2 regions of the Sedimenticola sp. genome follow, and region 1 is predicted to be linked to the other one. Evidence: predicted binding sites of a transcription regulator. Region 1 holds the regulator's gene; the other holds the start of a gene.

Region 1 (7,669 bases):
GTTGGCGGTCTGTATCGGCACGCTGTTGCTGATGCTGGATGGAACCCTCGGACGCATCGACGGCCTGATTCTGATCGCAGGACTGGTAGCCATGCTGATCGCCATGGTTAAGATCGGAAAGCGCAGCCTCGCCAGCGACCCGATAACGGCTGAAATTCTCGACGAATTGCCTGAGGCGATGAGTACTGGCAAAGCCATCTTCAATTTCTCCCTGGGCCTGGCCTTGCTGCTGTTCAGCTCCCGCATCCTGGTTTGGGGAGCCGTCAATATCGCCACCGCCTATGGCGTGAGCGACTTGGTGATAGGTCTGACTATCGTGGCACTCGGCACCAGCCTGCCGGAACTGGCAGCCAGCATCGCCAGTGCCTTGAAAAAAGAACACGACATCGCGATCGGCAATGTCATCGGCTCCAACATGTACAACCTGCTGGCGGTGTTGGCGGTGCCGGGATTGATCGCACCGGGCCCGTTCGACCCGCTGGTGCTGACCCGGGATATGCCGATGATGCTCGGCCTGACACTGGCGCTGTTTATTATCAGCTATGGTTTTGGCGGTGCCGGACGGATCAATCGATTTGAAGGAACCCTGTTGGTACTGGCTTTCGTCGCCTATCAAGGGGTACTCTTCATGCACTCTGAACCTGTCACGGCCGCTGAGCCAACGACAAATCCACAAACAATAGAGCGGCAACCCTCATGAAAAAGGACTGCAAACCCTCTGTCGAAGAGGCAGAAAAACTCCAAGCCCTGGGGCTAGCGGTAATTCGTAACGAAGCCGCCGCCATCCAGGCCCTGGCCGATCGAATCAATGGTGATTTTTCCCATGCTTGCGGCTTTATGTTGAATTGCGAGGGGCGCATTGTCGTGACCGGCATGGGTAAATCCGGCCATATCGGCAGTAAAATCGCTGCCACACTGGCCAGTACCGGTAGCCCGGCCTTTTTCGTGCATCCGGGAGAAGCCAGCCACGGCGACCTGGGGATGATCACCGGCAAGGACGTAGTACTCGCACTCTCCAACTCGGGAGAGACAGCCGAGCTGCTCACCATCCTGCCACTGATCAAACGACTGGGTGTTCCCTTGATCGCCATGACCGGCAACCCCCATTCCAACCTCGCCCAACAGTCCGATGTCCATCTAGACGTCAGCGTCAAACAGGAGGCGTGTCCGCTCAATCTGGCCCCCACCTCCAGCACCACCGCCACCCTGGCCATGGGGGATGCACTGGCCATCGCACTGCTGGAGGCTCGCGGCTTCACCGAGCAGGACTTTGCCCGCTCCCATCCCGGCGGTAGCCTGGGACGCCGACTCCTATTGCTGGTAAGCGACGTTATGGTCACGGGCGAACAGATACCCCAAGTATCGGACAAGGCCAACCTCAGGGACGCCCTACTGGAAATGACCAAAAAAGGACTGGGCATGACGGCGGTAACCGATGACCAGGGCCGTCTCAAGGGGATTTACACCGATGGCGATCTGCGACGCACCCTCGACCACCCGATCGACATACGCAACTGCCTGGTGGCCGACGTGATGACCCACGGCAGTACCACGGCCACCGCCGACATGTTGGCGGCAGAGGTGCTGAAGATCATGCAGGAGAAAAAAATCAATTCTCTGTTTATCGTCGATGACCAGCAGATACCGATTGGCGCCCTGAACATGCACTCCCTGCTGATGGCCGGTATTGTCTGACCCGGAGAGTCACGACAGCAACCCAATGAACGCCGTATGAAGGACAAGTAAGATGCAGGAGACATTAAACCGGGCGAAGCAGATTCGTTTAGTCATTTTTGATGTGGATGGGGTACTGACCGACAGCAGCCTCTATCTGGGAGATGATGGCCAAGAGTACAAGGCATTCAACTCCAAAGACGGCCTCGGCATGAAGCTACTGCAAAAAAGCGGCATCGAGATAGGTATTATTACTGGTCGCACTTCCAATGTAGTCGCCCTGCGCATGGAGAGTCTGGGCATCGAACACGTTTTCCAGGGCCAACGCCACAAAGTGCCCGCTTTTGAAGCGTTGCGGGACAAGCTGGGCCTGCGTAATGAACAGATCGCCTATGTGGGTGACGACGTGGTAGACCTGCCCGTCATGCGCCAGGTCGGGTTGGCCATCACGGTACAGGACGCCCATCAGCTGGCGAAAGCGCATGCCCACTGGCAGACCCAGGCGGCAGGCGGACACGGGGCTGCACGGGAAATTTGCGAAATGCTGATGGCAGCACAGGGCACCCTGGAGCAGGCGTATGAGAAGTATCTGCGCTGATACTATCCACGCACTGGCATCATTGAAGAGGCATCACGCTTGATGATCGAACAGCGAAATCTGGTGATTGGCGGCCTACTGCTGGCACTGGTGGGCGGCACGCTCTGGCTCGCCCGGCAAAGTTCACTGGACGAATCATCACACGCCGCCCAGGAACACCGTGCCGACTATTACCTGGAAGGTGTCGACTCCACTATGATGGATCTCTCCGGTCGCCCCGGGAAGCGCCTGGTTGCGGAACGGTTGACCCACTTCATGGATGATGACAGTACCGAGCTCCTCCAACCCAGACTGACACTTTACGATCTGGACCGCCCCCCCTGGCGCGTCGTATCGGAGACCGGCTGGCTATCCGGAGACGGAGAGGTGCTTCTTTTGCAGGGTGCGGTTAAAATTGACCGTTCTGCGGCTCCGGGAGTAAGGCCGTTGCATATCAGGACCCGTGATCTGCGCGTGCAACCGCGGGACAACTATGTGGAGACGGATGCCCAGGTCAATGCGCGCAGCAATGCAGACCGCATCGACGCCAAAGGCATGCAGATTTGGCTGCAGCAGCCGATCCGAATCAAACTACTAGCCAATGTACGAGGACGCTATGAAGTCAATCCCTAAGCCCCATCACACTGGCCGCCGGTGGTTCGCCCTTGCCCTGATGCTGATCCTGCCAGGACTGACCAGCGCCCTGCAGTCGGACAAGGATCAGCCTATCTATATCGAAGCGGATGGCGTAGACATCGACGACCGCAGCGGTATCAGCACCTATAAAGGTAATGTGGTACTGACACAGGGAAGTATTATCCTTAAGGCGGACAAAGTCACCGTTACCCAGCGTAAGGAGCAGAATGATCAGATTGAGGCCGTCGGAAACCCGGTCACCTTTCAACAAGACACCGAGGGCGACAAGGGAACGATCAAGGGTCGAGCAAAAAAGGCCGAATACTTCGCCAACAGTGAAATCATCAATATGACCGGCGATGCCGTGCTCACTCAGGGCAAGGACACCTTTAAAAGCGACCGGATCATTTACGACCGCGCACGGGCCGTGGTCAAGGCCGGCACCAGCGCCAAGGGTAAAGAGCGTGTCAAGGTAACCATCGGCGGTAAAAAGTAACTCACCGATGACTGTCTTAACTGCCGAAAATCTGGCGAAACATTATCGCCGCCGCGCCGTCGTGAACGGTGTTTCACTCAATCTCTCCAGCGGAGAGGTGGTCGGATTACTGGGCCCCAACGGCGCCGGTAAAACCACCTGCTTCTATATGATAGCCGGGCTGGTGCCGTCGGAAGGGGGAACCATCAAGATAGATGGACACGACATCACGGCCCTGCCTATGCATGCCCGGGCCCGCCTCGGGCTGGGTTATCTGGCCCAGGAACCGTCTATATTCCGAAAGCTAACCGTCTTCAACAACATCTTCGCCATACTCGAGACCCGCAAAGATCTGGATCGACCGGAAAAGATCGAGGCTTGTGAAGCCTTGCTGGTGGATTTTAATCTCACCCATCTGCGCAACAACCAGGCGATGAGCCTCTCCGGAGGTGAGCGGCGGCGCCTCGAGATCGCCCGCTCGCTCGCCATGGAGCCGCGCTTTATCCTGCTGGATGAACCCTTTGCCGGCATCGACCCCATCTCGGTCAAGGATATCCAGAACATCATCCGGGAGCTCTCTGCCCGCGGCATCGGTATACTGATAACCGACCACAACGTGCGGGAAACGCTGGGAATCTGCCAGCGCGCCTATATCATCAGCGAGGGGAAGGTGCTGGCCGAGGGCGAACCGGAGCAGATTTTGGCCAACGAGGAAGTCCGTTCGGTCTATTTGGGAAAAGAGTTCAGTTTATAACCAATCGACTTAGGTTTGATTCACAGCAACAAAGCATTTTCTCCTTGTGCGCCTGTTCGCTTTTTACGCTAGAATGAAGCTGTGAAAAACATACAAATTACGTACCAGATCTAGATAACCGCATGAAGCAAACGCTCCAGCTTCGACTTGGCCAGCATCTCACCATGACGCCGCAATTGCAGCAGGCCATACGGTTGCTGCAGCTTTCGACCCTGGATCTCAAGCAGGAGATCCAGGAAGCGCTGGATTCCAACCTGATGTTGGAGACCGAAGAGGACAACAGCGCGCGGGAAGACGCCCGCCGCAACGAACAGCAAAGCGTTATTGAGCGGCTCAATGGCGATGGCTTGAAAGGGGATAAAGCCACCAGCAACGACCTCAATAACGAAAAAGAGATCAACGGCGAGGCAAACTCCATGCCGGAAGATCTGCCGGTGGACAGCGGCTGGGATGATGTATACGACAGCGCGCTCCCTCCCTCTTCCGGGCTCGCCTCGCGGGGAGACTCGGGTGACAATGACTACCTCTCCCAGCGCCGCAGTGCACGCACCCTCTACGACTATCTCACCTGGCAGTTAAACCTGACGCCGTTCAGCGATCTGGATCGCGAGATTGCCGTCTCCATCATCGACGGCATCGATGAGGATGGCTACCTGCGAATGGAACTGGAGGAGATACTCGACAGCATGGCCGCTCAAGAGGTCGAGTTGGATGAGATTGAAGCGGTACTGCACCGAATTCAACAATTCGATCCACCAGGGGTGGGCGCACGCAATCTGCAGGAGTGCTTGCTGATCCAACTGCGTCAACTTCCGGAGCCCCATCCGGCCATGGCGCTCACCACCCGCCTGATCAGCGATCACTTTGAGCTTTTGGCCCAGCAGGATCATAACCAGATCAAGCGCAAGCTGAAGATCGATGATGACACGCTGAAATCGATCAACCAGTTGATCCGTTCGCTAATACCGCGCCCAGGCAGCCTGGTGGCCGAAACTGAACCCCAATACGTCATTCCAGATGTCTTCGTGACGCGCCGGGATGGCACATGGCACGTGGACCTGAATGCCGAAGCGGCGCCCAAACTCAGGGTCAATCCGGAATATGCGCGACTGATCCGCCGTGCCGACAACAGCGATGACAACAACTATCTGAAGAATCATCTTCAGGAAGCGCGCTGGTTTATCAAAAGCCTGATGAGCCGCAACGAAACACTGTTAAGGGTGGCGACCAAGATTGTCGAACTGCAGCGGGGGTTCTTCGAACACGGCGAAGAGGCGATGAAACCGTTGGTGCTAAGGGATATCGCCGAAGCCCTGGAACTGCACGAATCCACCATTTCACGGGTCACCACACAAAAATATATGCATACCCCCCGGGGTACGCTCGAGTTCAAATATTTTTTCTCCAGTCATGTCAGCACGGCTGGAGGCGGAGAGTGTTCCGCCACCGCGATACGCGCACTGATCAAAAAACTGGTCGCTGCCGAGAAGCCGAACAAGCCTCTCAGCGACAACAAATTGGCGAGCATACTCGCCGATCAGGGCATTCAGGTCGCACGGCGGACGGTAGCAAAATACCGCGAGTCTATGGCGATACCGCCATCAAACGAGCGCAAGCGCCTCGTCTAGAGGCCAGTAACCAAGGAGCAAATCATGCAAATCAGCATCACCGGTCACCATGTGGACATCACCGAAGCCATGCGCAATTATGTCGAGACAAAGTTCGAACGTTTGGAGCGACACTTTGACCATGTCACCAAAATCCATGTCATTCTGAGTGTCGAGAAGCTGCGCCAAAAGGCCGAAGCCACACTCCACGTGAATGGCGCCGATGTCTTTGCAGACTGTGTAGAAGAAGATATGTATGCCGCCATCGATGGTCTGGTGGACAAAGTCGACCGACAGGTCAAAAAACTCAAGGAGAAGAGTACCAATCACCGCAATGGTGTAGGCATGAAAGGAATCGATCCTGCCAACGCTGAAATCTAATCAACAGGCAAAACCATGTTTCCCGCAAATTTCATAAATGCCGAACGCATCAGCGTGGCGAATCCGGCTGCTAGTAAAAAGCGCATACTCGAAGAGATAGCAGGCCTGCTGGCAACGGCCTCGGAGGAGCTAAATCAGGGCACGGTGTTCGACAAACTGCTCGAGCGGGAACGATTAGGCAGCACCGGGCTGGGGCATGGCATCGCCCTGCCTCACGCCCGCGTAGCCGGCGTCACCGAAGCACGTGGCGCTTTCATTCAACTCCAGTCAGGCGCCGATTTTGACGCCATCGATCAAAAACCGGTGGATCTGGTTTTCGGCCTCCTGGTCCCCGAAGAGGCAACCGAAGAACATCTGCAGCTTTTGGCAAAACTGGCTACCCTGTTCAGTGACGAAACATTCTGTCAGCGCCTGCGTAAAAGCCAAGACAGGGAGGCACTGCTGCAGGCATTCATACAACAGGAGCCCATACCGAAAAGCGCCAACGGCTGATCTGTCACCCACCTTAGAAGGATCTCTGTTATCGCTGCAGGAAGACACGCCCTAACTACCCAAAGGTGTAAACAGAGGTAACGGAGACCCTATGAAGTTGGCCATCATCACCGGACTTTCAGGTTCTGGAAAAAGCGTCGCACTGCACACCCTGGAAGATGAGGGCTACTATTGCATCGACAACCTGCCCGTTTTCCTGCTCCCCGCATTGGCGGGCGAGCTGGTCAACAGACAGGACAAACGCTTTGAATTGGTCGCCATCAGTATTGACGCGCGCAATGCGCCGGCCGAGTTCGAGAGTATCGCCAACCTGCTGCAACCGCTGAAGACACAGAAAATCCGCTACGAGGTGATATTCCTGGAGGCGCAGGACGAAACGCTGATTAAACGCTTCAGCGAAACCCGCCGCCGACATCCGCTGACCGGTGGTGCCAGGCCGTTGGCGGAGGCGATCAGCTACGAGCGGAAGTTGATGGCACCGTTTCTCAATGTCGCCGATATCCGCATCGACACCAGCCAAACCAACCTGCATGAGCTGCGGCACATCATTCGCTCCCGTATCACTGAACGGCTGGATACAAAAATATCCCTCCTGTTTCAATCCTTCGGCTACAAACAGGGAGTCCCGCGAGACGCCGACTTTGTCTACGACGCCCGCTGTCTGCCTAATCCCCACTGGCAACCCGAACTGCGCCAACTAACGGGTAAGGATGATGCCGTGCAACGTTTCCTGGGAGAAAGCGGCGACGTGCAGCGATACAAAGAGGACCTGATTCGTTTTCTGGAGCAGTGGATCCCCTGCTTTGAAGCCGAAGGACGCAGTTACTTGACCATTGCTATCGGCTGCACCGGCGGACAGCACCGTTCCGTCTACCTGGTGGAACAACTGGCAACCCATTTCCGCACCTGTGGCAGACAGATTCAGACCCGTCATCGTGACCTGCCCCGGGAATCAGCCCCGGAGCGATAATCGGCCAGGAATATAAGGCGGCCGTAGACCCCACCGCATGGCTGAAAGCCGGCCCCTATTTCCATTCAAAATAATAAAAATATATTTCCCACCATGGGAGCGG
Region 2 (7,669 bases), on a different contig from region 1:
GGCGGTCATAAACAACACGGGAATCGGCCAGTCGATGTACTGCCTGACCCACTGCAATACCTCGATACCGGACGAGACCGGCAACTCCCAATCGATCAGCAACAGATCAAAACTGCTGCGTTGCAGACTGCGCTGAAATCCGGCCGCATCGATATAGGGGTGACAATGGTGTCCCGCCTCCTGCAACCAGAGCTGGAGCATTTTGATCTGATCTTCATTGTCCTCTAATACGGCAATACGCACATCCGACCTCGCAGGCTGGGCTCAATCACTAATTCTGCTCAAAGATCAAGGTTATTTGCCATATTACCATTTCAATTAAGTTCTCATGAACTCCCTATATCACACCTTCACCTTTTTAAACTGATCAAATAACCCATATTGCCAGCGCCGCAGCGCCAACACCACGGTAGTGCCGAAACGCTGCTCGAACGGTAGTTGGGCATCATCCTGATTCAGTTCATCGAACTCCCTGACCAGCTGTTCCAGCTTACGCTGAAATACCGCATTGGAACTACTGGCCAGCATCCCGTTACCGAAACCACGCCGGTCGCCAGCGTCAACATCCCGGATCGCATTAATGAGCGGGATTGACATAATCAGACCAGACAGAAGATCGGTAGCGTAGGCATGCCGCTGCCGGGAGGCGGCTTCCGGATTGTGGCCCCGCATACCTTCGCGACCCTCCCCACAGGAGAAGACGGCCTGATCTTGATCGGTGGCAGCCAATTGATGGTGGAGTATCTCAACGATCCGGAGAGGAGCCGCGATGCCATCCGGGAACTGGATGGCCGGCGCTGGTATCTCAGCGGAGACAAGGAGCATGGATGAAGATGGTTTTCGGACCATCGCCGATCGTTACCCACGCTTTGCCAAGATAGGCGGAGAAATGCTCAGCCTGGGAGCCGTCGAGCAGCAGATAACCAGTCTGTTCCCAGAGGAAGAGGCGGTCGAGATGCCGGCCACCAGTGTGCCCGACTAGCAGAAGGGTGAGCGCATATTGCTGTTGGTAGCGGGAGAGATCAATCCAGACAGCGTGCTGGCGCGCCTAAAACAGTCACCGATCAACCCGCTGATGCGACCGGCGAAGATACCTCCTGTCGATCAGATCCCCAAACTGGGCAGCGGAAAAACGATTATAGCCGTGCCCGCACCCTCGCCCTCCAGGCAGAGGGCTGACAACCGATTGGGGCGGGCAGATTTAATGCGCTACAATCGTAAAAATCCGCCCGCCCCGGTTCACGCGTCAGTAGTTGTAACCGGACTCCTCATGGCTGACGATATCCAAGCCTTCAACTTCTTGCTCATCGGTGACGCGTAGCCCTCCGGTCAGCATAGCCACCAGCTTCAATGCCAGATAGGTCACCACCGCCGTAAACAGGATACTGACCACGACACCGGTCAACTGCACGGAGAACTGCCCCCCCATACTGTCGATGCCGTCGGCGAAACCGTAGCCACTGAAGACGCCCAGCTCGGTCGAGGAGAGAATACCCGCCAGCAGGGTACCCATGATGCCGCCGATACCGTGCACCGGGAACACGTCCAGGGAATCATCAATCTTGAGTACCCGCTTGATGTATTGAGTAGCTGTAAAGCAGACGCCTCCCGCCAACAAACCAATGACCAACGCGCCGCCGGGCCCCACAAAACCGGAGGCCGGCGTAATGGTACCGAGGCCGGCTACCATACCGGTGACGGCACCCAACACGCTGGGCTTGCCGAAACGCCGCCACTCAATCAGCGACCAGGTCATGGCGCCGGCTGCGGCCGATATGTGGGTGGCCAGCATCGCCATCGCAGCATCACCATTGGCGGCCAGTGCACTGCCACCGTTAAAACCGAACCAGCCCACCCAAAGCATGCCGGCACCGGTCACGGTCATGGGCAGGTTGTGCGGTGGCATCGCGGTGGTAGGAAAGCCCTTGCGTGGCCCCAACACGACAGCCGCCACAAGGGCGGCCACGCCTGCAGTGATATGCACCACTACACCGCCGGCAAAATCAAATAGACCCATCTTCTGCAGCCAGCCTCCACCCCACACCCAGTGTGCTATCGGCGCGTACACGGCCAACAGCCAGATACAGCTAAACACCAGCATGGCAGAGAACTTCATCCGCTCGGCGTAACCACCGATAATCAGCGCCGGAGTGATAACGGCAAACGTCATCTGGAACAGCATAAACAAGGATTCTGGAATATCGCCGGTGAGCGCTTCACGGCCAATACCCGCCATCATCACCTTGCTGAAATCGCCGATCACGCCGTTCCCCGCTCCAAATGCAAGGCTGTACCCGACAATTAACCAGAGGATAGATGCCGCTCCGGCAATGGCAAAGCACTGCATCAATACGGACAAAACGTTCTTAGTCCTGACCAACCCACCATAAAAGAGCGCCAGTCCTGGCAGCGTCATAAACAGCACCAGCGCCGTCGATGTGAGTATCCATGCGGTATTTGCACTGTTCAAGGTCGCCTCCTCTGCCTGAACCAGGCCGGGCATCAGTCCCGACAGGAACGCTATCAGTAGCGGTTTTCTCATTACATCACTCCCAAGCATAAAAAACGGCACCCACGATCAGTGCCTAATTGCAGTAAAAAAACTGGCGATCATCAACATCAGTCGAAAAATTGCCAATTTTTATGCACAATTCATGCCCATGAATAATATACAATAAAAACAATAGCTTGTCTGTATTATGCCCTAAAAAAATACAAAGCATGCACGCTTTAGAGGCAGTAACGGCCATTTATTGCACCATTATTGTGCGCAAATTATTATGCGCCCATTCCCAACACAGCCCCCCCTAACCCAAGCTTCCCGCTTCCCCCACCTCTGGACAAAAAAAACCGCCCCGGGGAGAGGGCGGTGTCAAGTCAGACTTAAATGCCTGAAGGGGAGTCCTAAATGAACAAAAGTACACTTCAATCGCTGATACCGCTGTAGTATCGGCATCAACTATAGAGACCGGAAAAGACGCTAAAAGTTTCCACATGATTAGAAAAAAATAGAGGCAGCACGCAATCTGCTCAATCAGGTGTTATCTGCGCGCAGTCATCCAGACCCATTCTGTGCTTAAATGGGCCGGTACAAATAACAACACAGGATGATGGCTTATGAACCGTAGACGTATCGCGACCCTGATGACCTTGATCACCCTAACCGCGCTCCCCTTTACGCAGGCGGCCAATGCCGGATGGGACCCCCGAGAAGATAGCGGTACAAGCAAAAGCCATACAGGCAATCGCTCGGTGGACGAAGCTATCACCAACCTCAAAAAAAAGGACCCTGGTATTAAGATATTTTTCAATAAGGCCTACGGCTACGCCATTTTCCCCACTGTCGGCAAGGCCGGTATAGGGTTGGGAGGGGCGTACGGTGAGGGCGAGGTGTACCGACAGGGGCACTATCTTGGCACCTCCAGCCTGTCCCAGATAACCATCGGCTTCCAACTGGGCGGCCAAGCCTACACGGAGATAATCTTCTTCAAGGACAAACGGGCACTGAATGATTTCACCAGTGGAAACTTCGAATTCAACGCGCAAGCATCTGCCGTGGCGGTCACAGCCGGCGCTTCTGCCGATGCCGATTATGACAACGGCGTTGCCATTTTCACCATGCCCAAGGGCGGTCTGATGTATGAAGCTACCGTGGGCGGCCAGAAATTCAGCTTCACTCCGGCTCGTTGAAACTGGTCGCCCCCCACCGAGGGTCGCGTCATCTCCGCACAAAAAAGCCCCTTGGCATCACCAAGGGGCTTTGATCTGGTGGCTACGGGTGGAATTGAACCACCGACCTACGGGTTATGAGTCCGTCGCTCTAACCGACTGAGCTACGTAGCCAGAAGGCGGGGAAATATACCGGGGCTTCCTCCATGTGTCAATTCAAAACACGCCTTTAATATTCATCATCCCAAAACAGGCAAGCTATCTCGCTGATATTTGTCCATTTTACAGCGAAATTCCATGCCTCGAAAAATCCGCGCTAAACATTGAAGCGGAAATGAATCACATCGCCATCCTGCACCACGTACTCTTTCCCTTCCAAGCGCAGCTTACCAGCCTCCTTGGCACCCTGCTCCCCTTTACAGGCGATAAAATCCTCGTAAGCAATCACTTCAGCGCGGATAAACCCTCTTTCGAAATCCGTATGAATCACCCCCGCCGCCTGCGGTGCCGTAGCCCCCACCGGTATGGTCCAGGCACGGACCTCTTTAACACCGGCGGTAAAGTAAGTCTCCAACCCAAGCAGTCGATATCCCGCCCGAACAACCCGATCCAAACCGGGCTCTTCCAGCCCCATGTCGGCCAGAAACTCCTGACGTTCTTCATCATCCAGCTCGGCTAGCTCGGCTTCGATGGCCGCACAGACCGCCACCACGCCGGCTCCTTCGCGCTCCGCCAACTCTTCAACCGCTTTTAACAAGGGATTATCCACAAAGCCGTCATCGGCCACGTTGGCAATATAAAGGGTGGGCTTGATGGTCAACAGATGCAAATCACGCAGCGCCAGCTTCTGATCGCGGGTGAGCGCCATGGCACGAACCGGTTCTCCCTGATCGAGATGGGCTTTGACCGCCTCCAGTAGCTCCTTCTGCGCCAGTATCTGCTTGTCACCCGTTTTTGCCTGCTTGGCCGCTTTCAACAGCGCCTTCTCCACAGACTCCATGTCCGCCAAAGCCAATTCGGTATTGATGATTTCGATATCTGACAACGGATCTATCTTACCCGCCACATGCACCACATCGTCATCCTCAAAACAGCGGACAACATGGCAGATAGCATCCGTCTCACGGATGTTGGCGAGAAATTTATTTCCCAGGCCTTCCCCCTTGGAGGCGCCTTCCACCAATCCGGCGATATCAACAAACTGCATGGTGGTGGGAATGATGTTTTGCGGCTTGACGATTTTCGCCAACTCGTTTTGTCGGGGGTCGGCAACCGGGACCACGCCCACATTTGGATCAATCGTACAAAAAGGATAGTTTTCAGCCGCAATAGTGGCTTGTGTCAGTGCATTAAAAAGCGTCGACTTGCCCACATTCGGCAATCCGACGATGCCACATTTAAAACCCATGCTGTATTGCCCCGACAGAAAAAGGGCAAGGATAGGGTAATTGGCGAAGAGTTTCTAGCCTGTCTCGACGCTTTAGACCGACAAGCCGTTAGAAAAAGGCGGAATTCCCGTTCACCGGCACAAGAACAGACCACTAGACATGGCGTGTCGCTACTCACGCGATGCTAAACAACTTGTCAAAATTGGCGATTTGCAGAATCTCCCTCACTGCGTCATTGGCGTTTACCAGTGACACCGGCATTTGACCGCAGGCATGCTCCTTGAGCTGCAACAACATCCCCATAGAAGAGCTGTCCATGTACTCGGTATCCGATAGATCGACCACGAACCGCCGCTCACCTTTCGGATACTGCTTATAGGCCGACGAAAACTCGTGGTGACTGGAAAAGTCAAAACGGCCCGTCACTTTGAGTAAGACCTGCTCCTTATCTGCTGACTCTACCACTGAAACCCCCATCGAACGCCTCCTTCGATTAGCATCGAATTACTGCCCTCGTGAGTGCAGTATCGCCCAACCGAGAAAAACTGCCAAGACTCGAATATTGACTACCGATCCAATTCGATACGCCGCAACAACTCACCGGCCAATTGTCTGAAATCCGCCGCTGAACGGCTATGGGCTCGATACTCAAAAACCGTCCTACCCATTTTCCTTGCTTCGGTAATCAGCTCCGACTGGCAGATAACAGTCTGCAAAAAATTTTCCGGCGCCAGACCTGAAAATTTCGACACCGCCACCCCCGTCAGACGACGTCGGGCCGGGATGCGGTTCATCACGATGGTATACCTGAGCGCCCCCCCTCTCGCCGCACTGAAACGTCGCACCGTCTCCAATAGATGAGGCAATGATTCTGCACCGGCCGCATCACCGCTTACGGGGATCAGCGCCATATCCACTCCCAGCAAGGCGTTGGCGACCAGCAATTCCGATACAGAAGGACAATCAAATAGCATAAACGCCTGTCCGGGCATTCCCTTGAGTAGCGCTTGTTGTAACAGCAACCCCTGCTTCATACCTGGATGCTCCGCCCGCTCAAGTTCCGCGAGTCTGGATCCAGACGGTATCAAGTGCATCTCATCACGTGTACTGATCGCAACCGTCTCAAAGTCAACAGCATCAGTCAGTACCTGATCTATCCCTTGCGCCGGTTGCCTGAACAAGCCCAGGGCCGTTGAAAGATCACCGGCAGGGTCAAAATCCACCAGAGTGACTTGATGCCCCGCCAGGGCAAGGGCATGTCCCAAATTGAGCGTTACCGCCGTTTTGCCGACGCCTTCCTGGCTATTGAAAATTGCGATCGTGTACATAATCAGCCCGTCGATATGCGGCCGTCGCCGCAAACCTGCTGGCGCCGCTCCATTCCCGGGACCGTCAATCGATCAGATGGCGATGGTATGCTCATCTCCCTTGTATAACAGATAGAGACCATATTCACTAGGCAGCGTATGCGAACCTAAGCACTGATCGGAGCCTGTTAACACTACATGGATACCCGGTATTGGCCTGGCACAGGCCGTCACAAGGATGGCCGACGAATCGGCAGTTGCACAGAAAAGCAGGCTCCCTGGCCGGGTGATGATTGAACCTTCATGGTACCGTTGTGATTTTCGGTAACGATAAAATACGATACCGACAGACCGAGGCCGGTACCGACCCCCACCTGTTTGGTAGTAAAGAAGGGCTCAAATACCCGCTTGAGGACTTCAGGGCTCATACCCGGACCATTGTCCTCGATATCGAGCTGAACCCGCTCACCGACCCTAAACAGCCGGATAGTAAAACAGGGCTCCGCGACGTCCGCCCCGGGTTGAAACATGGCCTGCGCGCCGTTCTTTAACAGGTTGAGAATAACTTGTTTAATCTGACCGCTTTCACAGGCCACCTTGGGTAAATTTTTTGCGTATTCGCGCCTAATCTTGATTTTTCGAAAATCATATTTTTTCTTCAGATCATAATCGTTGGATGCCAATTCAATCGTGACATCCACCAACTTCGGCATATCCTGTGGATTGTAGTCGACACTGCTTTTTCGGCTGAAACTCAGCATATTCTCCACAATACGGGCCGCCCTCAGTCCCGACTGGGAGACATTCTCCATCATCTTATAGATGCCCCGTCTATCGAGGTAAGCTTGCAACGCATCCAGCGGCAATTGACACTCAACCGCCACTTTCTTATTGACCTCCAACGACAAATTAAAACGATTCCGCATAACCTGAATATTCTGAATAATCCCGGCCAAGGGATTATTAATTTCATGGGCCATGCCAGATGCCAAACCACCCACAGAGAGCATCTTTTCCGACTGAATCATCAGTGCCTCAATACGCACCCGCTCCGTCACATCATCGATCCGGATCACTGCACCGCCAGCCTCTCCGGCCAGAGGATAGACACTGATATCCTCATAGATATAACCCGAGCCTATGCCCCTGACACGCCTTGCACTGGTAGCGGGTTGGCCGGTTGACATGGCACTTCTAATATTGTCCATGTCTATTGAAATCTGCGGAAAAACTTCGTCCAGCAGACCTCCAACAGCCTCATCCGGATTCACTCCCACACAGGCCTTTGCCGCACTGTTCAACTGT

Evidence for each region. Region 1 encodes sigma-54, which starts transcription at its own class of promoters, with help from an activator protein. Its sites were predicted from a motif close to TGGCANGNTNCNTGCTT; they were not measured.
Region 2: the regulator sigma-54 is predicted to act here: its motif matches at 2,644-2,660, upstream of ACQY5R_RS14105 (ammonium transporter).

What each region holds. Positions count from the first base shown of each region.
Region 1 is NZ_JBNKFS010000013.1:91,227-98,895, forward strand. Features, by position in the region: gene ACQY5R_RS10870 (calcium/sodium antiporter) at 1-700, shown strand, start outside; gene ACQY5R_RS10875 (KpsF/GutQ family sugar-phosphate isomerase) at 697-1,695, shown strand; gene kdsC (3-deoxy-manno-octulosonate-8-phosphatase KdsC) at 1,748-2,272, shown strand; gene lptC (LPS export ABC transporter periplasmic protein LptC) at 2,315-2,884, shown strand; gene lptA (lipopolysaccharide transport periplasmic protein LptA) at 2,868-3,383, shown strand; gene lptB (LPS export ABC transporter ATP-binding protein) at 3,391-4,116, shown strand; gene ACQY5R_RS10900 (RNA polymerase factor sigma-54) at 4,239-5,744, shown strand; gene hpf (ribosome hibernation-promoting factor, HPF/YfiA family) at 5,769-6,104, shown strand; gene ptsN (PTS IIA-like nitrogen regulatory protein PtsN) at 6,120-6,596, shown strand; gene rapZ (RNase adapter RapZ) at 6,688-7,566, shown strand.
Region 2 is NZ_JBNKFS010000021.1:12,568-20,236, reverse strand. Features, by position in the region: gene ACQY5R_RS14125 (response regulator transcription factor) at 1-243, opposite strand, end outside; gene ACQY5R_RS14120 (hypothetical protein) at 343-597, opposite strand; gene ACQY5R_RS14115 (hypothetical protein) at 631-831, shown strand; gene ACQY5R_RS14110 (hypothetical protein) at 824-982, shown strand; gene ACQY5R_RS14105 (ammonium transporter) at 1,247-2,542, opposite strand; gene ACQY5R_RS14100 (YSC84-related protein) at 3,118-3,690, shown strand; tRNA gene ACQY5R_RS14095 (tRNA-Met) at 3,767-3,843, opposite strand; gene ychF (redox-regulated ATPase YchF) at 3,986-5,077, opposite strand; gene ACQY5R_RS14085 (STAS domain-containing protein) at 5,232-5,534, opposite strand; gene ACQY5R_RS14080 (ParA family protein) at 5,624-6,385, opposite strand; gene ACQY5R_RS14075 (PAS domain S-box protein) at 6,595-7,669, opposite strand, start outside.